One region of the Bradyrhizobium sp. ISRA464 genome, then DNA from elsewhere that is predicted to be linked to it. Evidence: predicted binding sites of a transcription regulator. Region 1 holds the regulator's gene; each other region holds the start of a gene.
The links. Region 1 encodes LexA, which represses DNA repair genes until DNA is damaged. Its sites were predicted from a motif close to TGTTCNNNNTGTGTTCNG; they were not measured.
Positions count from the first base shown of each region.

Region 2: the regulator LexA is predicted to act here: its motif matches at 6,251-6,268, upstream of recA (recombinase RecA).
Region 3: the regulator LexA is predicted to act here: its motif matches at 6,836-6,853, upstream of dinB (DNA polymerase IV).

Region 1 is NZ_CP094526.1:3,951,065-3,960,960, forward strand. Features, by position in the region: gene MTX19_RS18585 (ComEC/Rec2 family competence protein) at 1-1,368, shown strand, start outside; gene MTX19_RS18590 (hypothetical protein) at 1,365-1,592, opposite strand; gene MTX19_RS18595 (hypothetical protein) at 1,743-2,171, opposite strand; gene lexA (transcriptional repressor LexA) at 2,471-3,175, opposite strand; gene glp (gephyrin-like molybdotransferase Glp) at 3,400-4,611, opposite strand; gene MTX19_RS18610 (HAD family phosphatase) at 4,640-5,266, opposite strand; gene MTX19_RS18615 (cytochrome c biogenesis protein CcdA) at 6,209-6,904, opposite strand; gene MTX19_RS18620 (thioredoxin family protein) at 6,906-7,166, opposite strand; gene MTX19_RS18625 (heavy metal-responsive transcriptional regulator) at 7,258-7,677, opposite strand; gene MTX19_RS18630 (cation-translocating P-type ATPase) at 7,749-9,896, opposite strand, start outside.
Region 2 is NZ_CP094526.1:3,099,221-3,109,116, forward strand. Features, by position in the region: gene MTX19_RS14315 (pyrroloquinoline quinone-dependent dehydrogenase) at 1-976, shown strand, start outside; gene MTX19_RS14320 (PaaI family thioesterase) at 1,015-1,479, opposite strand; gene MTX19_RS14325 (amidase) at 1,515-2,990, opposite strand; gene MTX19_RS14330 (peptidylprolyl isomerase) at 3,154-3,285, shown strand; gene MTX19_RS14335 (hypothetical protein) at 3,373-3,657, shown strand; gene MTX19_RS14340 (hypothetical protein) at 3,754-3,984, shown strand; gene MTX19_RS14345 (hypothetical protein) at 4,097-4,303, opposite strand; gene MTX19_RS14350 (hypothetical protein) at 5,749-5,883, shown strand; gene MTX19_RS14355 (hypothetical protein) at 5,891-6,022, opposite strand; gene recA (recombinase RecA) at 6,371-7,459, shown strand; gene MTX19_RS14365 (hypothetical protein) at 7,565-8,545, shown strand; gene MTX19_RS14370 (thioesterase family protein) at 8,551-8,988, opposite strand; gene gcvP (aminomethyl-transferring glycine dehydrogenase) at 9,189-9,896, opposite strand, start outside.
Region 3 is NZ_CP094526.1:5,141,274-5,151,169, reverse strand. Features, by position in the region: gene MTX19_RS24270 (ABC transporter ATP-binding protein) at 1-231, shown strand, start outside; gene MTX19_RS24265 (FGGY-family carbohydrate kinase) at 234-1,814, shown strand; gene MTX19_RS24260 (2-hydroxyacid dehydrogenase) at 1,807-2,847, shown strand; gene MTX19_RS24255 (class II aldolase/adducin family protein) at 2,867-3,604, shown strand; gene MTX19_RS24250 (glycerol-3-phosphate dehydrogenase) at 3,601-5,109, shown strand; gene MTX19_RS24245 (ABC transporter substrate-binding protein) at 5,201-6,424, opposite strand; gene dinB (DNA polymerase IV) at 6,919-8,166, shown strand; gene MTX19_RS24230 (ABC transporter ATP-binding protein) at 8,217-9,200, shown strand; gene MTX19_RS24225 (energy-coupling factor transporter transmembrane protein EcfT) at 9,197-9,820, shown strand; gene MTX19_RS24220 (biotin transporter BioY) at 9,862-9,896, shown strand, end outside.

The DNA.
Region 1 (9,896 bases):
ATGGCCGTCGTCGCGGGCGTGGTGTTCTTCGCGGTGCGTGCGCTGCTCGCGCTGTTCCCGGCGCTGACGGCGGGGGATCCGATCAAGAAATGGGCGGCCGCCGCAGCCCTCGTCGCCGCCGCCTTCTATCTCATGCTGTCGGGGGCCGAGGTTGCGACCCAGCGATCCTTTTTCATGACGGCGGTGGTGCTGATCGCTGTGATCGTCGATCGCCGCGCGATCACGTTCCGCACGCTGGCGGTGGCTGCGCTGATCGTGCTCGTGATCGCGCCGGAAGCGCTGGTGCATCCGAGCTTCCAGATGTCGTTCGCGGCTACCCTCGGGCTGGTGGCGCTGGTGCAGATCGGGATGCCGAGCCTGTTGGCCTCGCCTGATCACTCGGTGACGGCGCGGGTGGCGCTGTGGGGCGGGCGCGAGATCGCCATGCTGGTGTTGGCCTCGCTGGTGGCGGGGCTCGCCACGACGCCCTACGCCGCGTTCCACTTCCACCGCGTCACGCCCTACGGGCTGCTCGCCAATCTCGCGGCGATGCCGGTGGTGTCGGCGGTGGTGATGCCGGCGGGCCTGCTGGGGCTCGCCGCGATGCCGTTCGGGTTCGACGGCGTGTTCTGGGCGATCATGGGCGTTGGCATCGACTGGATGATCGTGGTGACGCAATGGGTCGCCGCCCCGCCGGGCGCGGTCGGGCGCATGGCGGCGTTCGGCACCGGGCCGCTGATCGTGGCGAGCGCCGGCCTCGTCCTGCTCGGGTTGTTGCGCACGCCGTTGCGCTGGTCGGGCGCGGCGCTGCTTGCGGTGGCGCTGATCTGGGCGGTGCGGGTGCCGCAGTCGGACGTGCTGGTCGCGGCCGACGGCCGCAATGTGGCGGTCCGCGGCGGCGACGGGCGGCTGCATCTGATGCGGAGCGGCAAGGACGCCTTCCTGATCAAGGAGTGGCTGGCGGCGGACGCCGACGCGCGGACGGCGGCCGACGCCTCGCTCGCGGACGGCGTCTCCTGCGACGAGAACGGCTGCGTGACCCAGGGCGCGGGCGGCATGCTCGTTTCGCTGGCGATGCGGCCCGCGGCGCTGGCCGACGATTGCGAGCGTGCGGCGCTGATCGTGACGGCACGGCCGGCGCCGCAGGGCTGCGCGGCCTCGGTGATCGATGCCGAACGGCTGCGGCGGCGCCACGGCGCGCTGGTGCTGCGCCGCACCCGCGATGGCTTTGCCGTCGATGCGGTCAGGCCCGGCGGGATCGACCGGCCATGGACGCCGGCGGTTCCCGGCGACACCGAGAGCGAGACCGCGCTGCGCCTGCCCGGCCGCGCGCCGCGCCCGGCGGTGGATGCGACCCCGGCGGAGGCCGATCTGCAGGGCGACGATTAGTGCTGATCGGGGAGGGGATGGGTCGGCAGGTCAAAGGCGCCGAGGTGATACTCGTCCGAGTCAGGATCGGCGTCGGGCTTCTTGACTAGGGTAAACGTCGCTTCGGGGAATTGCTGCCAGACCTTCAGGTCGTCAGCCGTCACGGTCAGCCAGCCGAACCGGAACATGTAGCGGCCCGGCTCCGTGACGCGTCCAGCCTTTTGCCATGTGACCTTGTCGACCACCGAGCACGTCCTTGTCCGTGAGCGATGATGCGCCAAGGCGCCGTCCGACGCAAATCCCCAGACGCGCCCCGGAACCCGAAGTCCGGGGTCGCTCGAAATCGGTTAGGTCACATGCCGCAGGTCCAAACTCATCCTGCGGCCATGATGCGCTCAACCCAAAAACAGCGACGCGAATGCAGAGGGCCGCCGCTCGACCACCTTCGGCTTCTCGACGACAGGCGGGTGAAGAGCGGGTAGCTGCAGTACGGTGACGTGCTGTCCTTCGACGAGCTGGGTCACCAGCACATGGCTGCCGTCGGGGAATTCGACCGCATCATGATGGCGATCGGGAACGTCGGGCTCGACTTCGTTGAACACGCCGACGCGGAAGCCGATCGTCTTGGTCCAGATCCAGCGGCTGTCGTAGCGCACGTTCTCGACGAACGCGAGCTCGGTGCCGGGAAGCATGCAGACCGCGACATTTGGATCGCTCTCCGAAGCAAAGCCGCGGGTTGACGTGCCGCGGAATGTCGTGGTGATCAGCGTCTCTCCGACAACGGCGGGGCGCGATGCCACGGCGTGCAGACTATAGTCACACATCGGATGGCTCCTCATTTCGAGATAGCGACCCGTGCCTCTCCTGAGGCGCAGGCCTCTACCAGAGTGGACGACAGCAAACGAGGTTCTTCCCGTTTCTGGGCGATTGTACGACTGGCTGCGGAAGGCTCCGATCACAAACGCGCTACAGCGTTCCGGTGGTATCGGGACGCGCCGGAGGCCCTCGCGCAGCGCAGTCTATAGGCAACGGCGTTGCGCGTCGCTCGTTCCCTCACAACATGTGTTCAACTGCACGAAGGCACGCCGCGCTGCACGCGGTCGCGGCTGGACATGCGACGCGGTCAGTATTTGCGATAGAGCCCGATCAGCTTGCCCTGGATCCGTACGCGGTTTGGCGGCAGGATGCGCACTTCATAGGCGGTATTGGCAGGCTCGAGCGCGATCGACGCGCCGCGGCGGCGGAAGCGCTTCAGCGTCGCTTCCTCCTCGTCGATCAGCGCCACCACGATGTCGCCGGTGTTGGCGGTGTCGTTGCGCTGGATCAGCGCCATGTCGCCGTCGAGGATGCCGGCGTCGACCATGGAGTCGCCGCGCACCTCCAGCGCATAATGTTCGCCGGCGCCGAGCATGTCCGGCGGCACGCTGATGGTGTGGCTGCGGGTCTGCAGCGCCTCGATCGGCGTACCGGCCGCGATCCGGCCCATGACAGGGACGGCGACCGGCCGGTTGCCGTCATCCTCGGCGATCTGCGGCGTGCTGGAGCGCTTGCCGAGCGTGCCCTCGATAACACTGGGGGTGAAGCCGCGGCGGCCGTTGCCGCCGCCGGCCGAGAGTTCGGGAAGCTTGATCACCTCGATGGCGCGGGCGCGGTTCGGCAGGCGGCGGATGAAGCCGCGCTCCTCCAGTGCTGTAATGAGGCGGTGGATACCGGACTTCGAGCGCAGGTCGAGCGCATCCTTCATCTCGTCGAAAGAGGGCGGGACGCCGGCCTCCTTCAGACGTTCATTGATGAAACGCAGAAGTTCGTACTGTTTGCGCGTGAGCATCTCGAGTATTCCCCCGGTTGATAGCGTCGTTCGATTCCGAGACCTTCAGGGAGCCTGACCTCGGGAGCGCGAGACTTGCGACACTCCTCAGTGCGCTCCCATTTGTAGACACCAGTACTCGAAACAAATCATGAACGGACACTATATGTTCGATATGTGTTCCGCAACCACTTAATTTCCGGTGAACGCAGCCGCTCGCGCCTGATCGGTGCGGTCGCAAAGCCTCACTCAGGCAGTGTCAGGATCTCGCACGCCTCGCCTTTGACGGCCGCCGGCGCGAACGGCGGACGGATCACAAGTGCCCGTGCCGCAGCAAGATTCCCCAACAGCGAGCTGTCCTGCTGGGTGACGGGTGTCGCGATCAGCTTGCCGTCGTCGCGCTCTTCGAGCCGCGCACGGAGATAGTCCTCGCGCTGATCGTTGGCGGCGAGGTCACGGCCAAGCAGGGCGCTGTCGCGGACATGATGAATCACTTTTCGGCCGCTCAGGGCGCGAATCAACGGCACCAGAAACAGGAAGGCGCAGACATAGGACGACACCGGATTTCCGGGCAGGCCGATCACCCGCATTGTTCCCAGCCGGCCATGCATCATCGGCTTGCCCGGCCGCATCGCGATCCGCCAGAACGCCATCCGGACGCCCTCCGCCTCCAGCGACTGCTTGACGAGATCATGATCGCCGACCGAGGCGCCGCCGGTGGTGATCAGGATGTCGGCGTCCGCCTCCCGCGCCTGGCGGATGCCGGCCGTGGTGGCCGCCACCGTATCGGCGGCGATGCCGAGGTCGACGGTCTCCGCGCCCTCCGCGCGGGCCAGGGCCCGCAGCGCGTAGCCGTTGGAATAGACAATCTGGCCGGGGCCGGGGCGGGAGCCCGGCATCACCAGCTCGTCGCCGGTCGCCAGCACCGCGACCTTCGGACGGCGGCGCACGGCGAGTTCCGGATAGTTCATGGCCGCGGCGAGCGAGAGCGCGCGGTCGGAGAGGCGGCTGCCGGCCGCAAGCAGCACGTCGCCCGCGTGGAAGTCGACGCCAGCGGAGCGGATGTGCCGTCCCTTCGCGGCGGCCTCGGTGATCGTGATGTGGTCGCCGTCAGCCTTGGTGTCTTCCTGGATAATGACGGCGTCCGCGCCGTCAGGGATCACGCCGCCGGTGAAGATCCGCACCGCTTCGCCCGCGCCGACCGTCCGCTCGAACGGGCGGCCGGCGGCGACTTCGCCAATCACCTTCAGCCTGGCCGACAGGTCGGACGCATCGGCCGCGCGCACCGCATAGCCGTCCATCGCCGACATGGCCTGCGGCGGCTGCGTGCGCCGCGCCGCGACGTCGCGCGCCAGCGTGCGGTGGTAGGCGGCATCGAGCGCGACCGTCTCCTCCGGCAGCGGTTCGGCGCCGGCGAGAATGGCTGACAGGGCATCGGCAACCGGCATCAGGGCCACGGGCAGGGCTCCTCAAATCCCAAGGTCTTCATATTCCAAGTGCGGTGAGTGCCCTTGCCACGTCATCCGTCGATGTCACATGGATGGCATGTAGGCCGCGCGCCCGCGCACCCTCGATATTGGCCGCTGTGTCGTCGAAGAACAGGATCCGTGACGCCGGCACGCCGATCGCTCTTACCACATGATCATAGGCCTCGGCGTCCGGTTTTCGAAGGCCGATCGCCGACGACAGGAACACGTTGCGAAAATGCCTGAGCACATCGGCATAGGCGACCGAGAAATGCGCGATGTGGGCCGGGTTGGTGTTCGAGAAGGCATAGAGCGGCATCCGCTTCGCGGCTGTCGCCAGGAGCGGCGCGATACCCGGCATCTCGCCGGTGAAGATCGCGTTCCAGCCCTCGAGGAACTGCGCATCGGTGAGGTCGATGCCGAGCGAGCGGCGCAGGTTCGCGAAGAACGCCGCGTCGTCGACCTTGCCGGTCTCGTGATGCTTGAAGCTGTCGTCGACGACGAAGCGCCGTGCGAGATCGGCAGGCGCGCAGCCGGCGTGTCCCGCCCAGTTCGCCATCACCCTGTCGAAGCTGATGTCGAGCACGACGCGGCCGATATCGAACAGCAGCACGTCGACGGAATTGGGGGAGAGTTGCGTGGTCATTGCATGAACGGTGTACGAAAATTGCGGGCAGGCGGCAATGTCTTCGATTGGGGAGTCCTCGATGATGGCTCCCTCAGTTCACGTCATTGCGAGGAGCTCGCGACAAAATTGCAAAGCAATTTTGCGCTGAAGCGACGACTTGTCCGCCGAAGCCTCGGCGAAGGCGGAAGCAATCCATCGCTCCGCCCCGCCGTCATACCCCGCGCATGCGGGGTATCCAGTACGCTGCGGCCTCTCGGGTCAATCACTGCTGCCTCTGGAATACTGGATCGCCCGCTTTCGCGGGCGATGACAGTCGTTGAGATATGGCTTTGCGTTCTCGCGACACGATCTGTCCGAGCTTTGCTTCTTCGTTTCGCCCTCTCTTGATCAGAGGGCGCAGGGAAAGCCGGGTGCCGATCGCACCCATGGGTCCCGAGCAAATGGAAAGCTCGGGAGGTAGGACCACAGGTGAAACCGGAGCAATCCCGGCTTTCCCTGCGCGATGGGTTACGGCTTATACGTGCTCTCCCCGGCGAGACTGGGCTTTGTTGTCACCGTCTTTGCAAAAGCGCTTCGCGCTTTGCAAGGAGACACCTGCCACTAGGGCGTCAGGCCTGCACGACTTCACCGTCCGCCTCATGCGCACTCGTCAGTTGCGCAATCGGCGTCCACCGCATCTCGACCCAACACTCGTGACGATCGCGAAGCGCCCCTCAAGCGGGTGAGACGGGCCATTCATACATTGAGTTGCGCTTCTGGAAAACAGAAATATTTCTCGCCCAAGGACTTGACGGTTTTTACTGAGTTGCCCGTCGTGTCCAATCGGCAACACGTTCCCAGGCGAACGCGGCGCTCGCGAGCGCGGGTGAAGTAGCGCCTGTGCTCGCAAGGGCGGAAAGTCTGATAGGCCGGTCACGTTCGCACGACCCTCAGAAGCAGACACGAGTCGTGGCCGTGTCCTTAGATCGCGAGGGAGGGGATCCAGAAGTAGTACGCATTCAGCATGTAGAGCCCGGACGCGATCAGCGTGACGGCGCCCGCAATCTCAAAGCTCTTATGATAGTTGCTGAGTACGCTGAGGTTTTCCAACCATCCAGCGGCCCATGCTCCCAACGCAATCGGAATTGCGCGACCAACTGAGAACGCGAGCAACAGCGCCGCACCGAAGAGCGGCGATGCGATTGCCGCCGCTGCACCGAGCAAAATAACCAGTGCGGGCGTGCAGACCGGACAGACCGCGACTGCAAAGACAATCCCGAGCGCGAACGCTCCCCACGCAGTCGTCGGACGTTTCGCGCGCGGCGCAAACCATGGCAAACGCAAGCGAACCCACCCAGGCCACATGAGACCCAGGACAATGAGAACTGGCCCAAGCAAGAGTCCCCATTGGCGTCCGATCAAGTGTGCGGCCCAACTTCCGCCAAGACCGGCGACAAAGCCGAGGGCGACCTGGGCAAGGATCATGGCTGCTGTGAAAGCAACAGCGAAGAGCGCCGACTGTTGTGCGCTCCGCGCTCGCGTGACATAGGCGAGTGAAACCGGAATTGACGCGAGCGCTACTGGATTGAAGCTGAAGACAAGACCAGCGATGAAGGCGACGCCGAGCGCCAGCAAACTCGCGTGTTCGACGGCCTGGCTGAGCGTATCCATGTCCATGTCAGGCTCTCTTGTTGATTCGTCTAACCAGTTCGCGGCGCAATTGTCCGCACGTGGGCAACGAGGCAAAGACGACATCGCCATCGATTACAATCGATGGAAGCGTGATCACGCCGACTTCAACCGCATAGTCCAATTGGTCGAGTACATTTAGCTCGCGCCAAACAAGACCGGGAACCAGCTCGATCGCCGTCGCCCTTAGCGCATCCTTGTCGTCAGCGCACTTCGTGCAGCCGGGTGCGTAGAATAGTTCGATCTTCATTTTTGAGCACGGCCAATATTGGGCAATCGTCCAAAGGTCGCTCCCCGCAGGCGGCGCAGCCTGGGCTATGGAACATCTCCACCTTCATGTTTCACTGCACCCTTTCCGAACCGTTGGCTTGCTCCAGCGCGGCGATGATCGTGCATTCTTTGACCGGCCGCTTCTCGTTCGCACACTCAGAGATCAGTTGATCGAGGGCCTTCGACATCGCTTTCATCGCTCGGATCCTGCCTTCGATCTGCAACTTCTTCTCGATGGCTCGCGTGCGAACGTCCCCGCAACAGGCCTTGTCGCGACTGCGCAGGTCGAGGAGATCCCGGATTTCGGCCAGCGTGAACCCGCACTGCTGGGCGTGCTTGATGAAGTGGATGCGCCGGGCGGAATCTCGGTCGTACAGCCGGTATCCAGCAGGGCTTTTGCCGGCCGGGCTGATGAGGCCCTCCTCCTCGTAGTAGCGGAGGGTGTCGTTACTGACGCTCGTCAGGCCGGCCAATTTGCCGATCGTAATCATGCCGCGTGCCTCTCCGGAGGCTGGTTTTGGAGCCTGGAGTATACTCCAGGGTCAAGCCAATTGGCGCGGCTTTAGAGCGATTGCGGCACCGGAACATTCACGATCGGCTGACCGACGCTACGGATTGCATCGAAGAACAGACGCGGAGTTCCCCAAAGGGAATTGCAGAAGATCGCCGTGACGCTAACCGCCATCGCGATCATTGCCCAGACCGGGTTGATCAGGCCGGTCGCCGCGATGGGGATCCCAATGCCATTGAAGAGGAACGCGAGCGTGACGTTCTGGACCATCTTGCGGTAGCTGCGGCCACTGATTTCGCGGGCCTCCACGAGCGCACTCAACCGATTCGAGAGGATGATGATGTCGGCCGCTTCGATCGCAATGTCGGTTCCGCCGCCCATTGCGATACCTACATCGGCCTGCATGAGCGCAGGGGCATCATTGACGCCATCGCCAACCATGCCGACCCGGCCTGTACCTTGAAGCTTGCGCACGATCGTGGCCTTGTCCTGCGGCAATATGCCGGCATGAACCTCATCGATGCCGACCTCGCGAGCGACCCATCGAGCCGCGCGCTCATTGTCGCCGGTCACGAGCGCGGTCCGGAGGCCCGCACGATGCAAGCTGCGGATGGCCTCGACGGCATCGGCTCGGAGCGTGTCACCGAGCGCAATGATACCCAGGGCTCGTCCGTCTCTCGCTACGCCGACCACCGTGAGCCCAGTGGCCTCGAGAGCCGCGATGCGTGTCAGCAACTGGCTGAGATCGACCTCTTCATCGGCGAGGAAACGCGGATTGCCGACCGTAACCTCGCTACCGCCGATCCGGGCAACGACGCCTTTGCCCGGCAAGGCCTCGAAGCTTTCGACATCCGGGGGTGTCACGCCGCGCTCAAAAGCAGCCGTCACGACGGCCTGCGCGAGAGGATGCTCTGAAGAGGCCTCGGCGGCGGCCGCCAGGGCGAGCAGTTCGGATTCGGCCAGGCCAAGGGCTGTGGCCGCTCGCAACACTGGACGCCCTTCCGTCAACGTACCGGTCTTGTCGAGTACGATCCGCTGTACAAGGCGGAAGCCTTGGAACGCCTCGCCGGTGCGCATCAGGATGCCACGCTCCGCAGCCTGACCTGCTCCACGCACGATCGAGAGCGGGGCGGAGATGCCGACCGCGCAGGGGTAGCCCATCACCAGCACGCTCAGACCAGCGAAGACCGCTCGCTCAATATCCAGATGTCCGCCGGCGAGCCAAGACCAGATCAGCCAGCCGACTACAGCAAGTGCGGCAGTCCCAAGGACCGTGGGCGTATAGACGCGCAGCACCCGGTCAACGAGATGCAAGATCCCCGGCTTCAGCGCCCGCGCATCTTCGACATGCCGGATAACCTGGCTGAGAAAGCTACCTTCGCCGATCGCGGTCACTCGCACCAGCAGCGTGCCGGTTCCGTTGATCGAGCCTCCGATGACTGAATCGCCCTCGGCCTTTCCGACCGGGATTGACTCGCCGGTGACGAGCGATTGGTCGACGCCGGAACGGCCGCTCTGAACGGTGCCGTCAGCAGGGATGCGCTCGCCCGGCCGAACACGCACGAGGTCACCGATGAGGACCCCCTCGATCGGCAATTCGACCTCCTTGCCGTTGCGGACGACGCGAGCGGTCTCCGGCTGCAAATCAAGGAGCCGCTTGACGGCCTGGGAGCTGCGCGTCTTCACGATGAGCGACAGCCATTCCGAAAAAATGTGATAGGTGCCGACCATCACCGAGACGGCAAAGAACGGTGCCGTCGGGTAGTCTGGCCGCTTGAGCACGAGGCCGATGATGCCGCCCGCAATGCCCGCGAACGCGCCGATCTCCAGCAGCACATGCTGATTGAGAATGCCCCGGCGAAGCGCCTGAACGGCCATGTGAAGAATGTGCCTCCCGACCCCGAAGACCAGCGCCAGAGCGAGGGCGCCGGTCAACCATGGAGCGGCGCTGACCAGATAGCCGCGCAAGTTGAGATACAGCAGCGTCAACGCCATCACCGCGAGGCCGATGAAGCTCGCTGTTGCCACCCAGAAGCCGGTCGACCTCAGGACCAGGAAAACAAAAGCGCCAAGGCTCAGGCACACCAGTGCCGGAAGGAAGCCGATCCAGCCGACGGACTGATTGGCAATGATCGGGATCGACGCGACGCTCAGCACCACCGCCAGCACAAAACGTCGTGCCTCGTGTACCAGGTCCCG
Region 2 (9,896 bases), 850 kb from region 1:
GGTCTGGCCGGTCGAGGAGCGCGCGGTGCCGCAGGACAGCGCGGAGGGCGAGCGGCTGTCGCCGACGCAGCCGTTTCCGACCCACGTGCCACCGCTGCTGCCGCAGCATATCTCCGCCGCCGATGCGTTCAGCCTGATGCCGGGTCTTGGCGGCGCTTGCGAAAAGCTGCTCGCCCAATCCCGCAACGAGGGCCTCTACACGCCGCCATCGACGCTGGGCACGGTGGTCTATCCGATGACCGGCGGCGGTGTGAACTGGGGCAGCGCGGCCTTCGATCCCGTTCATCAGATCCTCTATGCCAACACCAGCCACGCCGTGCATATCGTCAAGCTGATCCCGCGCGACGAGGCGAAGGGCTTCAATCCGCCGCCGGGTCATGACTTCGGCCGCCAGGAGGGGACACCATTTGCGATGTCACGGGCGCTTGCGATGTCGCCGCTCGGCCTGCTCTGCAACAAGCCGCCATGGGGCGAGATGGTGGCCGTCGACCTGAAGGCCGGCAAGATCCTGTGGCATTCGACGGTCGGCACCAGCGAGGATCTCGCGCCGCTCGGCCTCGCATTCCATTGGGGCACACCGCTGGTGAACGGCGTGGTGATCACCGCGGGCGGGCTGGTCTTCACCGGCGCGATGGACGCCTATCTGCGCGCGTTCGATGCCAGGTCGGGCCGGGAGCTGTGGCAGGGCCGCCTGCCGGTGCCAGGCGTGGCCAATCCCATGACCTATCTCTGGAAGGGCGAGCAATATGTCGCAATCGGCGCTGGCGGCCATTCCGAAGCCGGCACCTCGATCGGCGACAGCGTGGTGGCGTTCCGCCTGCCGCGCGGGGGCGAGGGGCCTTCGCTGTGGTCGCGGATGATCGATCGTCCGGGCGGGCGATTTGCGGCCAAGGCGGCTGCGGCCGTTGTCGTGCTCATCGCACTCGTCGCGCTGCTGTGGCGCTGGCGGCGGAGGCGTCGCGTGAGGGCCGCATAGCCGAGGTCGGGCGCATGACACTCCCCGCGAGCCAGTACCTAGCCCGGCAGCATCGCGAATGCACTCGACACCATGGCCACCGGCTTGTTGTCGGTGGCGGAGAGAAGCGTGACGCGGCCGAAGCTCATGGTGCGGCCGAGCCGGACCACGCGCGCATCGGCGAGCACGTCGGACGCAGTCACCGCGCGCATGAAATGGCTGGTCTGGTCGACCGTCGTCATCGGGCGGTAGGCCTTGTTGGCGGCGAGGTTGGCCAGCACCATCGCGGTGTCGGCAAACGCCATCAAAGCCTGGCCGCAGACGATGCCTCCGGTGCGGCAGAGCCGTTCGGAGAACGGCATGCGCAGCACCGCGCCGGGCTGCCAGTCGGCGGCACTGCCTGAAGGCGGCGCGAAGTCGAACTGCTCGATCGACAGATTGAGATCCTGCACCCACGGCGCAAACACGTCGCCGAGCAGGCGCCGCGCATCGTCGATCCCGAACTCTCCGGCTTGCTGCTGCATGATGTCCCGTTTCCTCTCCAGATGGCTATCTCGTTCTAGTCGCGAGTCACATGAACGCGCGGCGTCTCGCCGCGATTCCACTTGCCGCCGATCGCCCGCTCGATCTGGGCGGCGAGCTGCAACAGGAGCCCATCATTGGCCTGCTTCGCAATCGCCTGGATGCCGAGCGGCAGGCCATGCTCGTTGGTGGCAAGCGGCAGCGAGATCGCGGGGATGCCGCAGAGATTGGCGAGCGGCGTGAACGCGAAGTTGCGCCAGAGATTGGCGAACCAGTCCAGCACCGACGGATTGTCGCTGATCGTAAGAAATTCGGTCGTGCCGATCCTTGGTGTCGGCAGTGCCGTGATCGGCGTCAGGATGATGTCCCAATCCTCGAAGAAGGTGCCGAAGCCGCGTGATGTCGTGTTGAAGGTGGCTTGCATCCGGGCGCGATCGGCAAAGCTGGTGTGCCGGCCGTGCTCCCAGATCCGGATGTTGATCGGCTCGATCAGGTCCGCCGGCGGCTGCTGCAGGCCGCGCGCGGCGAGCATGTTGCTGATCACGACGGCGAAGTTGCTGATGTAGCAGGTGGTCTGCGCCGCGAAGGCCTCTCGGTAATCGACCGACGGCAACGCGTAGTCGACCTGATGGCCGAGGCCTTCGAGGAAGCGTCCGACCCGCTCGAGCTCGGCTGCGATATGCGGCGTCGCGCGATGGTCGCCCCATTGGTGCGACAGCGCGATCTTCAGCCGTGCCGGATCGCGGGCAATGGTCGCGGTGTACGGCTCGGGCACCGTCCAGAACGGCATGAACTCGCCCGGACCGGGGCCGCGGCAGGCATCGACAAAGGCCGCGGTGTCGCGCACCGAGCGCGACTGGCAGCCCTGGATCGAGACCAGCCCGGTGAGGTCCGAGAGATGCGGCGCCAGCGAGAACACGCCGCGCGAGACCTTCAGGCCAATGTTGCCGTTCACGCCTGCCGGAATGCGGATCGATCCGCCGCCGTCGGTCGCATGCGCGATCGGGACGGCGCCGGCCGCCACCATCGCCGCGCTGCCGGCCGACGAGCCGCAGGTGGTGTAATCTGTGTTCCAGGGATTGCGCGTGACATAGACCGCGGGGTTCTCGGCCGAGCTGCAGACGCCGAACTCCGGCGTGGTAGTGCGCCCGATCAGGTTGAGACCGGCCTTGCGCATCTTCGACGTCAGGAAGGTGTCTTCCGCGGCGCGATTGCCGCGCATCATCAGCGAGCCCATTTCCTGCAGGCGGCCCTTCAGCGTTGGGCCGAGGTCCTTCATCAGGAAGGGCAGGCCGGCGAACGGGCCGTCGAGATCGGCGCCGTCGCGCGCCGGGTCGGCAATCACGTCATCGAACAGTTCGACCACGCCTGAGAGTGCAGGATCGACCCTGGCGACGGCGGCGGCGGCCTGGGCCGCCAATTCCCGGGGCGTCAGCTCACCCGTCTTGACGCGGGCGGCGAGTGCCGTTCCATCGTGCTGCGCCCATTCGTCCCAGCCCATCGCCAAAGTCATGTTGTCGATTCCTTTTCTGCTTTGTTTCGCACTGTAAATTGAGCGGGCGTCGGGTCAAACCATCCGCAGCGTGTGGCGGCGCAGGAGCGGCGCGCTGCGCCCGCCGGCTTGAAAATGCCCCAGTTTTGGGGCCTATTGCCGCCGTCAGGGGATGGGGCCGCTCATGTTCCGCAGATTGGTGATGCTGGGCAGCGTGATCGCGATCGGGCTTGCGCTCAGTGGCTGCACGAAGTGCGGACCGATCTGGGATGACTGGGTGCAGTCGCCGAAATCCTGCAAGTCGGACAATCTCTAGAGGGCATGAGAGGTCCGCCGCAGGCGCGCTTGGCGGCGCCTTTTCTGCGGTGATATACCGCTGACGACAATGCGAGGGAGCGTTCTCATGCGAGTTTTGTGCGCGGTTGGGGTCGCGGTGCTGCTGTCGGCGCCGGCCTATGCGCAGATGCCCAACATCAACCTGATGCCCGAGGTCAAGAGCAAGACCCAGGAAGAAAAGGATCAGGACGCGGCCAACGACAAGGCTTACAAGGACTCGCTCAGCAAGATCCCGGACGCCAAGACGTCGTCCGATCCCTGGGGTGCGGTGCGCAGCGATGCGCCCAAGGCGGCCGCCCGTCCCGCCAAGCCGAAGGCCAAGACCGGCAGCACGGCGCAGCGCGGCCAGTAGCGCACGACCACCCGGCATCGATCATCTCGCGGACTCGGATTCCATCGGCGCCATCCCTATATTGGGAAGGTCGTCAGATGGTCTGGAGTTGCGACAATGGCCTTTCGCCCGCGCGATCTTGCCAGCCGAATGGCCGAGCGGCGGAAGCCGCAGGACGGCTATGTGCGCGAGACCTTCACCTTGCCACGCGACGAGGCGCGGTTGCGGGCGCGCGACTTTCTCGCGCGCTACCCGAAGGCCGCCTATATGAGCGCCGTCGAAAGCTGGCGTGAGCTGCCCGGTGGCGACATCGAGTTCACGATGCGGCGGCTTGCGAGCGCGGACTAGGTCCTGATGCGGCTACGGGAATCCGGCATGCGTCGTCGGTCAAGTTGATCTCGGCACGAGTGTGTCTCATCGGTTCGTTCGGGAAGGTGCTGCGGTCTTGTCCGGATCGCGCTTAATCCGTATCGCCGCGTCCACGAGGCCGGTCCTGCCCGATCTTCTTCAGCTCGCGGTCGATCCGCAACTGCACGCGGCGGATCGCCAATAGATTGAGATTTGTCTCGGTCCTGCCGGTGAAGACCTGATCGCCGATCTGGAAGCGCCATGTCCAGACGCCGGCCGCAACCTCGGTGACGCTGAATTCGACGCCCTTGTGGATCATTGATGGAGCTCCGCGGAAATCAAAGGCGGGCGCTTAAACAATTGGTTGTATTAATAAATAAAGCTCGTCAGACGCGCATTGCGGCGCGTTGCCCCAAGTTCGGATTTCAGTTTTGTAGCGGACCTTCGCGGGGATCCGTCCGCTAGCGGTCGCCCGCGCGTCCAGGGGGCTCGCAATTCGCGCGCAGGCACGGTCGAGCGACATTGTCCGGGCACTTGCTGTGACGAACACCGATGGAACCGGTGTGTTCCCTTGAAGGCTACGCACATTTTTCAGGAGTAGGAGGCGTACCAAGGTAGTACGTGCAAATACGGATCGATGCCTCAACCAGATTTCCGAAAACGGGCTGGAGTGGGTTCGGGATGCATTTTCGGCTGCTCATTAAGGGTTTGATTTATAGAGATAACATATGTTCTAGGCGAGGCCGTGTTGCCTCAGGAACTTTGTTCTGCCCGGAGAACTACGGACCTTGACGTGGCCCTCGTTGCCGGATCGTGCGCTGTCTGCGATACCGGGAGCTTCGGATGCACAAGCTAATGCGGGAACCGCAAGCGACCGCGCAGCATCAACGATGTCTTCTGTGCTAGCCGCGGATCAGGCGACGGCGCCAGCACAGGTCCCGATGGTGTCCAAGGGCGCCAGGCGATTTCGTTTCAACCCAACGCCGCCCGCTTGAAATACGTGCGAGCGGCGTCGGCTCTAGCCCCAGGAAGGTTGCTGCAAAATCCTGGCCCACATAAGTCTGCACGATGTGCCAAAAAGGTTCATGTGTTTGGGCCCGTATGATTACGGGGTTCGCGTGAATTTCCAAAGATTGGATTGGGAGAACATTTGCTAGCCATCTCAGCAGGACTACTCGGAACGCTGCTAAGTCGTGGTTTTCCTTCGGTTTAAACCGAATTAGGCCGCTCCCAAAATCAACCTGGGCCAAGGGGGATAAACAGGCCAGCGCTCAGGCATCGGTGCTGTCCCGATTAGGACACGCGCCGCGGGAAGCTAGGACACCTACCAATTGAGGTAACCCGGGAGGGCATCTCCGTTGCCAGCCTTTCCCGGTACTGTGAATGGCGCTCCGGTGGAGCGCAATGGTGGGACGGCTCCGGCGCGTGCCGCCAAGCCCCGGAAGGTGCGCCGGGGCCGTTTCGAAGGATCGCAACACAACGCCGCCCGCTTGAAATACATACGGGCGGCGTCTGCTCTAGCCCCAGGAGGGTCGTGGCAAAATCCTGACCTCTATGAGTCTGCACGAAGCGGGCCAAAGGTTCATGACATCGCGCCCCGTATGATTACGGGCACGGGTAGGAACGAACGACATCGCCCCGGATTGGGGTCTCACTTCGAGTGAGTTTCCGCCCTTCGGCCTCGGCGCAGCAACCGCGCTGGGGCCGCTTCTTTTGGGCGAGCGCGGAGGCGAATTGGGCAAGTCGTAAATCCCAGCCGTTTTGATGATCCCAGAGGCCAGCCAGATCAAATTCGGCGCGGGCTTCGTCAATTGGGATTTCGAATTGAAATTGGACCGCATCCATCCGCGTTACGACGGAATGCTGCCATTGCCGTTTAAGGAAGGGGCCGCCAACTGAGGCCGCCTCATACTCCGAAAGAGCGTCTGATCTGAATCATCATACGCTGGAGCGCGTCGGTATATTGACCATCAGCGAATTGCTGGTCGATTACGTAGAGGGCCAGAATGACGCCCAGGGCAATCAATATGCCTTTCATCAGATGCTCCCACACCTGAAATATCGGGCATCCTATCGGTTGCTGGACGGAGGCACCTCCGGAGAACTCCGGACAGAACAACTTTTTACGCCGTAAAATTTTTTGTGGTCGGAACGTTCTTTGACCTCTCAGTAATCCTACTGAGAACGCGGCCTAACCAATTCAGGCCACTGCGAAAATCAAACTAGGCCACTAGAGCCGGAAGCAGGCCAGCGCCACGCGCACAGAAAGAACATATTGCGAACATGGAACAAACGTGGTACGCAGTTCCCAGCAACAACGCATTCCGTCTGATCTTATCGCCGTTTGTCCCGCTAGCGAATCCCCGCCATAAGGAGCACATCCCAAATGTCCGCCACTGCACTGCGTATCGTCGAAGGATCCTCCATGGACAAGTCCAAGGCCCTCTCAGCCGCGCTCTCCCAGATCGAGCGCCAGTTCGGCAAGGGCTCGGTGATGAAGCTCGGCAAGAACGACCGCTCGATGGATGTCGAGACGGTGTCGTCGGGGTCGCTCGGACTCGACATCGCGCTCGGCGTCGGCGGTCTGCCGAAGGGCCGCATCGTCGAGATCTACGGGCCGGAATCCTCGGGCAAGACCACGCTGGCGCTGCACACGGTCGCGGAAGGCCAGAAGAAGGGCGGCATCTGCGCCTTCATCGACGCCGAACACGCGCTCGATCCGGTCTATGCGCGCAAGCTCGGCGTCAACATCGACGAGCTCTTGATCTCGCAGCCGGACACCGGCGAGCAGGCGCTGGAAATCGCCGACACGCTGGTGCGCTCCGGCGCGGTCGACGTGCTGGTGATCGACTCGGTCGCGGCGCTGGTGCCGAAGGCCGAGCTCGAGGGTGAGATGGGCGATGCGCTGCCGGGCCTCCAGGCGCGGCTGATGAGCCAGGCGCTGCGCAAGCTCACCGCCTCGATCAACAAGTCCAACACCATGGTGATCTTCATCAACCAGATCCGGATGAAGATCGGTGTGATGTACGGCTCGCCGGAAACCACCACGGGCGGCAATGCGCTGAAGTTTTACGCCTCCGTCCGGCTCGACATCCGCCGCATCGGCGCGATCAAGGAGCGTGACGAGGTCGTCGGCAACACCACTCGCGTCAAGGTGGTGAAGAACAAGCTGGCGCCGCCCTTCAAGCAGGTCGAGTTCGACATCATGTACGGCGAGGGCGTCTCCAAGATGGGCGAGATCCTCGACCTCGGCGTCAAGGCCGGCCTCGTCGAGAAGTCGGGTGCCTGGTTCTCCTATGACAGCCAGCGGCTCGGCCAGGGACGCGAGAACGCCAAGGCGTTCCTGCGCTCGAACCCCGACATCACCACCAAGATCGAAGCCGCGATCCGGCAGAACTCCGGGCTGATCTCCGAGCAGATCCTCGCCGGCACGCCCGAGCGCGACGCCGACGGCGAAGAGCCGACGGAGGAGTAAGCCTCAAGGCTTGAATGATTTCGCTGCAAGCGGGCGCTGAGGACGTTGAGTTGCCGACGTCTTCGACGCCCGTTTCGCTTTGTGCGTTCGCTGAGTGAATGACCGATGAAGCGTCTGATACTGACCGGCTGGCTGACCCCGGAGTTCACCAAGTCGGGTTTCGCCGATCTGGCGGTCGATTTTACGTTCCGCTTCGTTTGGGGGCCGCTGCCATCTCCAGGCGAACTCGCAGCCTATCTCGGTGCGCGCACACCCGATCTCCGTCCAGGCTTCCATTGGTCGGATTTTGCCAGTCGATGGAATGAGCGCAACGAAAGTGCCAGGAACCTCAGCTTGGCGAGCGCCTGCCAACAGTATGAGACAGTCGAACTTTGGTTCGATATGGACCCCAAGGCTCAGTTGCAACTGGTCTGGCTGCTCGATTATTTCCGGTCCCATCCGCAAGCTGCGACCAAGTTGAGATTGTGCCTGGTCGATTCGGAGATGATAGGGCTTCGCCCGGGTGCACTCGACAATTGGCGACCGCCGGTCGTTGACGTTACCGAAATAGAGCTCGCGACAGCGCGTGCGGCATGGCACGCATATCGGGCGGCGACGCCGGAAGGCTGCTTTGATCTACTCGGTCGGGATTTGAGCGCATTGCCATTGCTCAAGCCGGCTTTGATCGATCTGCTCGCCGAACTGCCGTCGCCGTCAACAGGACTTGGCGCCACGGAAATGCGGATGCTCGAGATGGTCGCGAGAGGATACTCGCTAACGAACGCGCTCTTCTATCTTGAGAGCTTGCGCCAGACTCGCATCTTCAACGAGAACGAGCTTGGTTATCTGCTTGACGGACTTGCTCTCGGCTCGCGACCAGCCGTGGCGGGCCTTGATGACGAATTGCGCACCCTTGATAGGGACGCGCTGCGGGCTCGCTTGTTCGCGTATCGCCGAAGCGAGCTTTCTCTAACGAAGTTCGGTCAGAGGGTCATCGCGCACAAGGAAGATTTCAGCAGCCATAATCCGATCGATCGCTGGTGGGGCGGCACGCACCTCACCAACGATAATCTCTGGCGTTGGGCTCCGACGCTGATCAAGCCGTAACCCGCTCAACCCTGCGCGAGCGCCTTCTCTCGGCTTGCAATCAGCGCCCGCAGATCCTCCGTCACGGCGACCGATTGATGCGTCTTCTGATCGGTCGCCACCCACACGATCTCGCCCGTCGCGCGCAGATCGTCCGTGCCCTTGGCGAAGATCGCGAGCGCCAGCGTGATCGAGGAACGGCCGATCCGCGCGACCCGCACGCAGACATCGATGTCCTCGTCGAACCGGATCGGCGCCTTGTACTCGACCACCGACCTCACCGTGTGAAAATCGATGCTGGTCCTCGCCACTTCACCGAGGTAGTCGTAGCCGAGGGCGCGAAAATACTCTGTTATCGCGGTGTCGAAGTAGGTCAAGTAGTGAGCGTTGAACACCACGGCCTGTGCGTCGACTTCGGAATAGCGGACGCGAAACGGGAAATGGAACCAGAAATCCTGGCGCATGAATCCTCCTGCTACGAGCGGCCTTCTTATGAGCCATCGTTGGTCCCGCAATCAGCCCGCGTGAATAGCTGCCGCGACACGGGGGGCAGTTCGGGGCGAGACGACAGGTTCTTCTCGTTGAAGATGGCGGGTTGGGCCGCTGGGCCCAACCCATGCTTCGATATCCGGAGCACACGTGGTGCGGGTCCGGATCGATGTCGCTATTCCGCCGCCTGCGCGTAGTCCTCGACCGGCGGGCACGAGCACACCAGGTTGCGATCACCGTAGACGTTGTCGACGCGGCCAACCGGGCTCCAGTATTTGTCCGATCGCGACACGCCGTCCGGGAAGCAGCCCTCGGTGCGGGTGTAGGCCCTGTTCCAGGCATCGTCGGCGATGTCGTGGACGGTGTGCGGTGCGTTACGCAACGGCGAGGCCTCGACCTTGAAGCGGCCCTTCTCGATCTCGGCGATCTCGTTGCGGATCGCGATCATGGCGTCGCAGAAGCGGTCGATCTCGATCTTCGACTCCGATTCCGTCGGCTCGATCATCAGCGTGCCCGCGACCGGGAAGCTCATGGTCGGCGCATGGAAGCCGTAGTCGATCAGCCGCTTGGCGATGTCGTCGACGGTGACACCGGCGCTCGTCTTCAGCGGCCGCGGGTCGACGATGCACTCATGCGCGACGCGGCCGCGCGCGTTGCGATACAGCACCGGGAAGTGCGGCTGCAGCCGTGCGGCAATGTAGTTCGCATTAAGGATCGCGATCTCGGTCGCCCGCGTCAGACCTTCGCCGCCCATCATCAGGATGTAGATGTAGGAGATCGTCAGGATCGACGCCGAGCCGAACGGCGCGGCCGACACCGGGCCGATCGGATGCGCAGTCGCGCCGTCGGTCGCGGGATGGCCGGGCAGATACGGCGCCAGATG
Region 3 (9,896 bases), 1.2 Mb from region 1:
CAGAAGATTGCGGTTGGAGCGGGCGAGGCGCGGGTACGCGTGATGTCCAATCAATGGCTGGGCGACCAATCGCATGTCGCCGGCGAATGCGCGGGTAACGTCCTGATCGCGGTAACGCCGAGCCGAGTCGCGGCGCGGCCTGGAGACATCGTTTCGTTCGCGCTGGAGCCGCAGCATCTTCATATTTTCGGCGCCGACGGAGCCTGCATTCGCCATGCGGAGGCAGTCTGACCATGTCCATCCCGCAGAGCCGCGACGTGATCATCGGCATCGATGCCGGAACATCCCTGATCAAGACCGTCGCCTTCACGCGAGAAGGGCGACAGCTCGCCGACTTCTCGCTGCCCAATACGTACAGCACGTCGCCGGGCGGACGGGTCGAGCAGGATATGGCCCGGACCTGGAACGACACCGTTGCGGCGTTGCGTGGTCTGGCGGCGGCTGTGCCGGATTTCGCGTCGCGGATCGCGGCGATCGCAGTCACAGGGCAGGGCGACGGCACATGGCTCATCGATGACGATGGTCGTCCGGTCGCGCCCGCGCTGCTCTGGCTGGATTCCCGAGCGGCGGGCCTGGTGGAGGACATCCGCTCCAGCGATCGCAACGCGGCGCTCTATCAGCGGACCGGCTCGGGGTTGAATGCCTGCCAGCAGGGCGCCCAGCTGGCCTGGCTGCAAGACCACGCGCCCGAGACGCTGTCGCGGGCAAGGACGGCCTTTCACTGCAAGGACTGGCTCTATTTTCTGCTCACCGGCCAGCGCGCGACCGATCCGTCGGAAGCGAGCTTTACGTGCGGGAATTTCCGCAAGCGCGGCTTTGATGTGGAAACTGCGAGGCTCATTGGCATCACCGATTGTACGGCCCTTTTTCCCGAGGTCGTCGACGGTGTCTCGACGACGCATCCGCTAAGCATCGGGGCCGCGCGGGAGACCGGACTGCCGCAGGGCGTGCCGGTTTCGCTCGGTTATGTCGACGTGATCTGCAATGCGTTGGGGGCCGGACTGTACGATCCGGCGCCGGACGTCGGCTGCACCATCATCGGTTCAACCGGCATGCACATGCGGCTGACACCAACCGCTGATGCGGTCGTTCTGAATGCCGAGGCCACCGGCTATACCATGCCGTTCCCTGTCCCCGGTCACTATGCGCAGATGCAGTCCAATATGGCTGCAACGCTGAACATCGATTGGCTAATCGATCTTGCACGCGACCTCCTGGCCGCGGAGGGAGTGACGCGATCGCGCGCCGATCTGATCCGGCGATTGGATGAGCGAGTGCTGGAGGCGCGGCCCGGTGAACTGCTGTTCCATCCATTCATTTCGGATGCGGGCGAACGTGGTCCGTTCGTCTCGCATGAAGCCTGTGCCCAATTCCTGGGGTTGCGCTCGCGTCACGGCTATTGGGACCTGATGCGAGCAGTGATGGAAGGGCTCGCCTTCGCCGCACGTGATTGCTATGCCGCCATGGGCTCGTTGCCGCGTGACTTGCGGATCACCGGCGGTGCGGCGCGAAGTCGCGCGCTCGGCGCCATCCTGGGCGCTGCACTTGAGTGCAATGTCCGCGTTTGCAGCCGCGGCGAAGCCGGCGCAGCGGGCGCTGCCATGATCGCTGCGGTTGCCACCGGCATATATCCGGACATGGCGGCGTGCGCCGAGGATTGGGTGAAGCCTTGTCTCAACCCGGCGCAAACACACGATCTGGATCTGGCTTCGCACTATTCCCGGATGTTCCCGGCCTATCTCGACGCAAGGCTGGCCGCGCGGCCCGTCTGGAAACAACTCGCGGCGCTGCGTGCAGGAGGTAGCCATGTCTAGCACCATCGCCATCATCGGTGACCGCTTCATGCTGCCGTCGGTCTTTGCCGAGCGGATCACCGCGGCCTGCGGCGGCGCGATCGATATTCGCGTCCTGGAGCAGCCATGGCCAGACGAGCCGATGGAGCATGGCTATGCAGGCTCCAAGCTTGATGGATTGAAGGAATTCATGGGCGATCCAAAGGAGATTGCCGACTTCATCGCTGACGCGCCGATGCTTGTGACCCATCTGGCGCCGATTTCGCGATCGATGCTGGAGCGATTGCCGAACCTCAAATTCATCGCGGTCTCGCGGGGTGGCCCCGTCAATATCGACATGCAGGCCGCGCGGGATCACAGGGTGCTTGTCGTCAACACCCCAGGCCGCAACGCCAGCGCGGTGGCCGAGTTCACGATCGGCGCCATTCTGGCCGAGACGCGGCTGATCCGGGGCGGACATGAATCCTTGCGCGCCGGTGAATGGCGCGGCGACCTTTATCGCGCCGACCGTACCGGGCGCGAGCTCGGCGAGATGACTGTCGGTATTGTCGGCTATGGCGCGATCGGCAGCCGAGTGGTGAAGTTGCTCAAGGCGTTCGGCTGCAAGGTCCTGGTGGCCGATCCCTATGTTCAGCTCACTGCGCAGGACCGTAACGACGGCGTCGAGCATGTGGCCCTGGCAGACCTTTTGGCGCGTGCCGACGTGGTCAGCCTGCACGCAAGGGTGACGGCCGAGACAACCGGATTCATCGACCATGCGGCGCTCGCACGGATGAAGCCGGATGCGTTCTTCATCAATACTGCTCGCGGCCCACTGGTCGACTATGAGGCGCTCTACGAAGCCTTGTCCGCAGGACGGCTTGGCGGCGCGATGCTTGACACATTTGCGGTCGAGCCGGTGCCGGCCAACTGGCCGCTGCTGCAATTGCCCAATGTCACGCTGACGCCGCATATCGCCGGCGCTTCCGTGCGCACCGTGACGTTTGCTGCCGACCAGGCGGCAGAGGAGGTTCGCCGCTTTCTGGCCGGCGAACCGCCGCTCAATCCGTGCTGAAGACGAAAGGTGCCTTGATATGACCCGCGAGGAACGACAGCTGCGCGAAGCGATCATCGCCAAGTGCCGGTGGATGAATGCGTCGGGTCTCAACCAGGGAACGTCAGGAAACATCTCCGCCCGCTTTAGGGACAGGATGCTGATCACGCCGTCGGCCACGCCCTATGAGGCGATGAAGCCCGAGATGATCGCATCGATGCCGCTCGAGGGCGAGTATGGTTCCTGGGAGGGGCCGCTGCAGCCGTCCACCGAATGGCGGTTCCATCTCGATATCGTGCGCGGCCGGCCCGACGTCGGCAGCGTCGTGCATACCCATTCGACCTACGCCACCGTGCTTGCGATCGCGCGCAAGTCGATTCCCGCCTGTCACTACATGATGGCCGCGTTCGGCGGCCATGACATTCGCTGCGCAGGTTATGCGCGCTACGGCACGCCGGAGTTGTCCGAGCTCGCACTCGCCGCACTCGAAGGCCGCAACGGCTGCCTGCTGGCAAATCACGGCATGATTGCCGTCGGCCCCAACCTGGACAAGGCGATGTGGCTGGCCGTCGAGCTCGAAACCATCGCGCGTCAATATTATCTCTCGCTCGCGCTCGAGACGCCGCACATTCTCAGCCAGGAACAGATCGCGGAGACGGCACAGGGATTTTCGACCTATGGTCTCCAGGCGCCGAAGCCAAAGTCCGCGAAGGCGCGCCCTGCCGAGAAAGCCGCAGCCCGCCGACAGGTCGCGAAGAAGCGCAGCGGGACGCGATGACCGCGGCTGCACCGGGTACGGGCCGTGACCACGGGCTCGTCGATGTCGCAATCATCGGTGGCGGCATCAATGGGGCCGGCATTGCCCGGGATGCGGCTGGCCGGGGCCTCAAGGTTCTGCTGTGCGAAAAGGATGACTTTGCCGAGGGCACGTCGTCGCGCTCGGGCAAGCTCGTGCATGGCGGGCTACGCTACCTCGAATACTACGAATTTCGTCTGGTCCGCGAGGCCCTGATCGAGCGGGAGGTGCTGCTGGCCTCGGCGCCGCACATCATCTGGCCGATGCGCTTCGTGCTGCCGCATTCACCCGAGCAGCGGCCGGCGTGGCTGGTGCGGACCGGGCTGTTTCTCTACGACCATCTCGGTGGCCGCAAGCAGCTGCCGCCGAGCCGCGGGCTCGATCTGACTCAGGCGCCCGAAGGCGCTCCGCTACGCCCGGAATTCCGTCGCGGCTTCGAGTATTCGGATTGCTGGGTCGACGATGCGCGACTCGTGATCCTCAATCTGATCGATGCCGCCAGTAACGGCGCCAAGATATTGCCGCGGACGCGCGCGGTGGGCGCCCGGCGGGAGGGAGAGAACTGGCGCCTCGACATGCTGGGCGAGGACGGCTGCCCGCAGGTGGTGCGTGCGCGTGCGCTTGTCAATGCGGCAGGCCCGTGGGTCCGAGATGTCGTGCAGGGCGTCGCAGGGTTGAACCCGGCGCACAATGTGCGGCTGGTCAAGGGAAGCCACGTTATCGTGCCAAAATTCTGGAGCGGTCCGCAGGCCTATTTGCTTCAGAACGAGGACCGCCGCGTCATCTTCGTCAACCCCTATGAGGACGATCTCGCGCTGATCGGGACGACGGATATTCCCTATGACGGCCGCGCGGAGGACGTCGCGATTGACGGCGGCGAGATTGCCTATCTGCTCGGGGTACTGCGCCGCTATTTTCGTGCTTCGCCATGTGAGGGCGACATCGTGCACGCCTTTTCAGGCGTTCGACCATTGTATGACGATAATTCCGAGGATCCCTCCGCGGTTACGCGAGACTATGTCTTCGAAGTCCATGGAACGACGGAACAACCGCCGTTTCTGGCGATCTTCGGTGGTAAGATCACGACCTATCGCCGGCTCGCCGAGCACGCACTTGGTCGATTGGCGCCCTGGTTTCCCGGAATGTCATCGGCGTGGACGGCGCGAAAGCCACTGCCGGGCGGCGACATCGGCAGCACCTTCGAGGACTTTGCGACGGACCTGGCGCGCGCCTATCCCGATCTGCCTCAACAGGTAATCCATCACTATGCGCGCCTGTATGGTACGCGCGCACGCGATCTCCTTGGATCGGCACGCGGTGTTGCCGATCTCGGCCGTCACTTCGGTGGGAATTTCTATGAACGCGAAGCCGTCTACCTCCGCGAGACGGAATGGGCGGCAAGGCCCGCAGACTTTCTCGAAAGACGCACCAAGCACGGCCTGCACCTGACGCGCGCGCAATGCGACACCTTTGAAGACTATCTGTGAGCGGAGGCCATTCATGGAAGCTCCGGCGTAGCCCAGCAGAGCTGCGCGGGCGAGGAAATCGTCCCCGCCATGCGCTTGGCATACGACACCGTCACTGCGCCTTGGTGATGTAGGGGCAGCCGCCTTCACTGAGCGGACGGAATGCCTGATCGCCGGGGATGGTCGCGAGGTACTCGTACAGATCCCACTTGCTCTTGGACTCCTCCGGCTTCTTGATACGCATCAGGTACATGTCGTGTACCATCCGGCCATCCTCGCGCACGACGCCGCCCTGAGCGAAGAAATCATTGACCGGCGTCTTGCGCATTTGCGCAATCACCGTTTCCGGATCGACCGAGTTGGTGGCAGCCACCGCCTTGAAATAGTGCCGCAGCGCCGAATTCACGCCGGCCTGGTAGGCCGTCGGCATCGCTCCGTGCCGCTTGAAGAACTCCTGCGAGAATGCCCGGGTCTCGGGCGTGCGATCCCAATAGAAGGAGTCCGTGAACAGGAGATCGTGCGCATGCTGCAGACCGAGTGCCGGCACGTCCGTGAGCGTCACCTGCAGCGCAACGACCTGCATGCTCTCGCGGATATTGAACTCATCGCCCTGAGCGACCGCGTTGCGGAAGTCGGAGCCGGCATTGGCGAGCGCCAGGATCTTGGCCCCGGACGATTGCGCCTGCAGCAGGAATGACGAGAAATCCGCGGTGTCGAAGGGATGCCGGACCGCGCCCAGCACCTTGCCGCCGGCAGCAGTCACCGCCTTGCTCGCGTCGCGCTCCAGCGCCTGGCCGAACGCATAATCCGCGGTGAGGAAAAACCACGGCGTACCACCGCGCGCGACCACGGCCTTGGCGGTCGCGTTCGAGGAGGCATAGGTGTCGTAGGTCCATTGCACACTGGTTGGGGAACATTGCTTGCCGGTGAGCTCCGACGAGCCGGAGCCCGAAATCAGGAACAGCTTCTTGCGCTCACGGGTCACGGTCTGGATGGCGAGTGCTACGGCTGAATTCACACCCTCGGCGATCACATCGACGCCCTTGGTATCGATCCAGCTGCGCACGATTCCGGCAGCCACGTCGGGCTTGTTCTGGTGATCGGCCGATATGATCTCGATTCGGCGCCCCGCTACCGTGCCGCCGATTTCTTCGGCAGCCATTTGCGCCGCGACGACGGAGCCGGTGCCGTTGCCATCGGAATACTGCCCGCTCATGTCGGTGATGATACCGACTCGCAATACGCCATCTTCTGCGCGGGCCGTACTTGCCGCGAAGAAAAGGGAAGCGCCGAGCGCAATCAGCAGTGTAGATGGTGAAGCTTTGGTCCAGGTCATTTCCGCTCTCGAGTGTTGGATATCGGGGTGTCTACTGCAGGAGTCACTTGCCCGCGACAACCTCTTCCCGAGCATGGCGCTCTGCGCCATGGCGACGCTTCGACACCTCAGTTCAACCAGCAAAATCGATCAGATGCCGCCCGAAGGAAAATGCGCGCTTATGCGAGGCTTAGTCCTGCTCACGCCGCGTGCTTCGGCCGCGAGTGTGTCTCTCCGAGGGTACTGCGCATATGTCCTGCAGTTCGGCCTCGAGAAGTCCCTTGGCGACGATCAGTGCGCGGACTGCGGCACGAGGGTCGCCGTCGCACGCCGCGATCACTTGATCGGCCGCCGTATCCAGCGGGTCGCGTCTTTGCAGCGTCTTCGAAACGGCCGACATGCCCAAGATTCCCGATTGACCGGCTCTCAGGATGTTCCTATTTTGTTCTCATGTCAATCGTGACGTATCGCAACGGCATCAAGTTTTGGTCAGACGTCGCAGGTGAACGGTTGGGATGGCATCAGCAGGCACCATCCTCCACGCAGACCTGGATGCGTTTTACGCGTCGGTTGAGCAACTGCTGAACCCATCCCTGCGTGGCAAGCCCATCGCCGTCGGCGGCGGTGTTGTGCTTGCCGCTTCCTACGAAGCAAGGGCATTCGGGATTCGTGGCGGCATGCCGGGACGGCAGGCGCGCGAGCTGTGTCCGCAGCTCACCTTTGTCGGCGGCCATTTCAAGGACTACCAGCGGCTGGGTGACGCCGCCATCAAGGTGATCGGCGATTTCACGCCGCTCGTCGAGCGCATTTCGATCGATGAGGCGTTTGCCGACGTTGCGGGCTGCACCCATCTGTTCGGTGCGCCCGCCGAAATCGCAGCGGCGATCCGCTGGCGCGTGCGCACCGAGCTTGGCCTTCCGATCTCCGTGGGTGTCGCGCGCACCAAGCACCTGGCCAAGATCGCCTCGCAAGTCGCCAAGCCTGACGGGCTCGTGGTTGTCGATCCCGACACTGAGCTGGAATTCCTGCACGAGCTGTCGGTCGAGCTGATGTGGGGCGTGGGACCAGTCACCAAGGCACGGCTGGCTGCGATCGGCGTGTCGACGATTGGGCAACTTGCCAGGCTGCCCGGCTGGTCGCTCGAGCGATTGCTCGGACCGGCGGCGGGACAGAAGCTCTCGGAGCTGGCCTGGAATCGCGATCCCCGGCAGCTCAAACCTCACCATCGGGCCCGATCAGCCGGGGCGCAGTCGGCGATCGGCAAGAAGCCCGCCATTGAGCGGGTTATCCGGCCGACCCTGCTTCACCTCGCGGACCGCGTCGCGACGCGGCTCCGGGCGAAGTCCAGACCCGGCCGAACGGTCACGGTACGCGTGCGTTTCGCAGACTTAAGCTCGGTGACGCGTTCGACAACGCTCGATGCGCCGATCTCAGCCACCATGATCCTCGCTGAGCTCGCCGAGGAATTGGTGCGTGCGATCCTGGCGGATCACCCGGACGAGAAGATGATCTCATTGTTGGCGATCTCCGTATCGCATCTCGAGGAGCACTGGGATCTCGAACTCGAACTCCCGTTTGGGCTTGCAGATCAGGCGCGTCGCCCCGGAAGCAGGCTTGGCTTGGCCCGTTGGGCGGCAGACTGTGCCATCGACAAGATCCGCGATCGCTTCGGATGGGATGCGATCGGATATGGCTCGGTGGCACTTGGTGTCTCTCGTTCGGTGCCTGACGAGTTTCGCAAGCTGGCCGAGAAGGACCTCTAGCCGCTGACGGTAACTTGGTCTCCGTGGAGCGCCTCCGCCCATGGCCTGAGGTGAGCCCGAGCGCCAGGTGTCTCCCGTTCTCCAATACCCATAGATCGGGCAAACCCGCTCAGATCCCACGTATCTGTCACTCATTCGGCCGGGTGGAGTTTTCGGCACGCACGGGCTACTGGTGGCTGGTAGCGGGCTTCCTGTCCTGCGACGCGGGCTTTGAGAACGGCCGGAAACATATGGGATTGCTCGATATTTTGCGGTCAAAGCGCAGCCCCGGTGGCGTGCAGCCGGGCAATGGGGCGGAGCCTTGCCGTGCGGCACCGTCTGTCGGAGCCGTGTTCGATCAAGTTTCCCTCGGTCGAGGAGGTAACCGGATTTTTGACGGCCTGTCGCTCGACCTGCGTGAGCGGAGAATTGGTCTTGTCGGCGACAACGGCTCCGGCAAGAGCACGTTGTTGCGCCTCGCCAACGGCCTGCTGTCGCCCCAACGCGGCGAGGTGGTCGTCAACGGACGTCGCACGACGCAGGCGGGCAGGGAACTGCATCTCGATGTCGGATTCGTGTTCCAGAATCCGGACCATCAAATCATCTTCCCGACCGTCGGCGAAGAAGTCGCCTTCGGCCTGATCGAGAGTGGTCAGACGGCGGCTCAGGCCAGGCAGGCGGCGAGCGATCTACTGGCCGATCATGGCTGCGCCGGCTGGATCGATCGCGCGATCCACGACCTGTCGGAGGGACAGAAGCAACTCGTCTGCATCCTGGCGATCCTCGCGACTGAACCGAGGATATTGCTGCTCGACGAACCATTTTCCAGCCTCGACCTGCCGACGCGGCTGTCGCTGTCGGCAAGGCTTGCGCGGTTGCCGCAGCAGATCGTCATGGCGAGTCATGACCTCGATCTGCTGCGTGACTTCGACCGTGTGATCTGGCTGGAGAAGGGCCAGGTGAGGGCTGACGGCACGCCTTCGCAGGTGCTTCCAGATTACCGAGCGCATGCCGCCGCGCGGGGCGCGTTGATGCTGGAGAGCGGCGCGGCATGATGGGCGGGTATCTTTCCCGCGTGACGTGGCTGCATCGGCTTCCGGCGGGTCTCAAGCTCTGCGCGGTCGCAGGCATGAGCATGGCGCTGTTGCCGATGCAGGACTGGCGGCTTCTCGCGCTCTGCCTTGCTGTCGTCGTCGGCGTTTATGCGGCGCTCGGCCGCGATGCCGTGCGGCGGCTCAGCCTGCTGAAGCCGATCGTTCCGCTGCTCGCGATCGTCGGTGGTTTGCAGGGCTTATTCAGCCAGTGGGACGAGGGGGCGAGCGTGGTGCTGCGGCTCCTGGTCATGGTGCTCGTCGCCGATCTGGTCACAGTGACGACGACGATGTCGGCATTGATGGATGCCGTCGAGCCGTTGTTTCGGCTGCTTCGCCCGCTGGGCGTCAACTCTCGAAAGATCGCGCTATCGGTCGCGCTGGTGCTGCGTTTCATTCCGGTGCTGCTGGCCAACTGGCACGCACGCGAAGAGGCGTGGCGGTCGCGGTCACAACGACGCGTTCCGCTTCGCATTGTTGTCCTGTTCCTAATCGAAACACTGCGACTTGCGGACCACGTCGCCGACGCCCTTGATACGCGCGGCTATGGCCGCGCAGATCGCCAACCCAAAGGATCACGTTGATGGATTCTCGCGCCATTGCTCGAATCTCGCTGCTCGCGGCCATGATCGCGGTGCTCGGCCTGCTGCCGACGTTTCA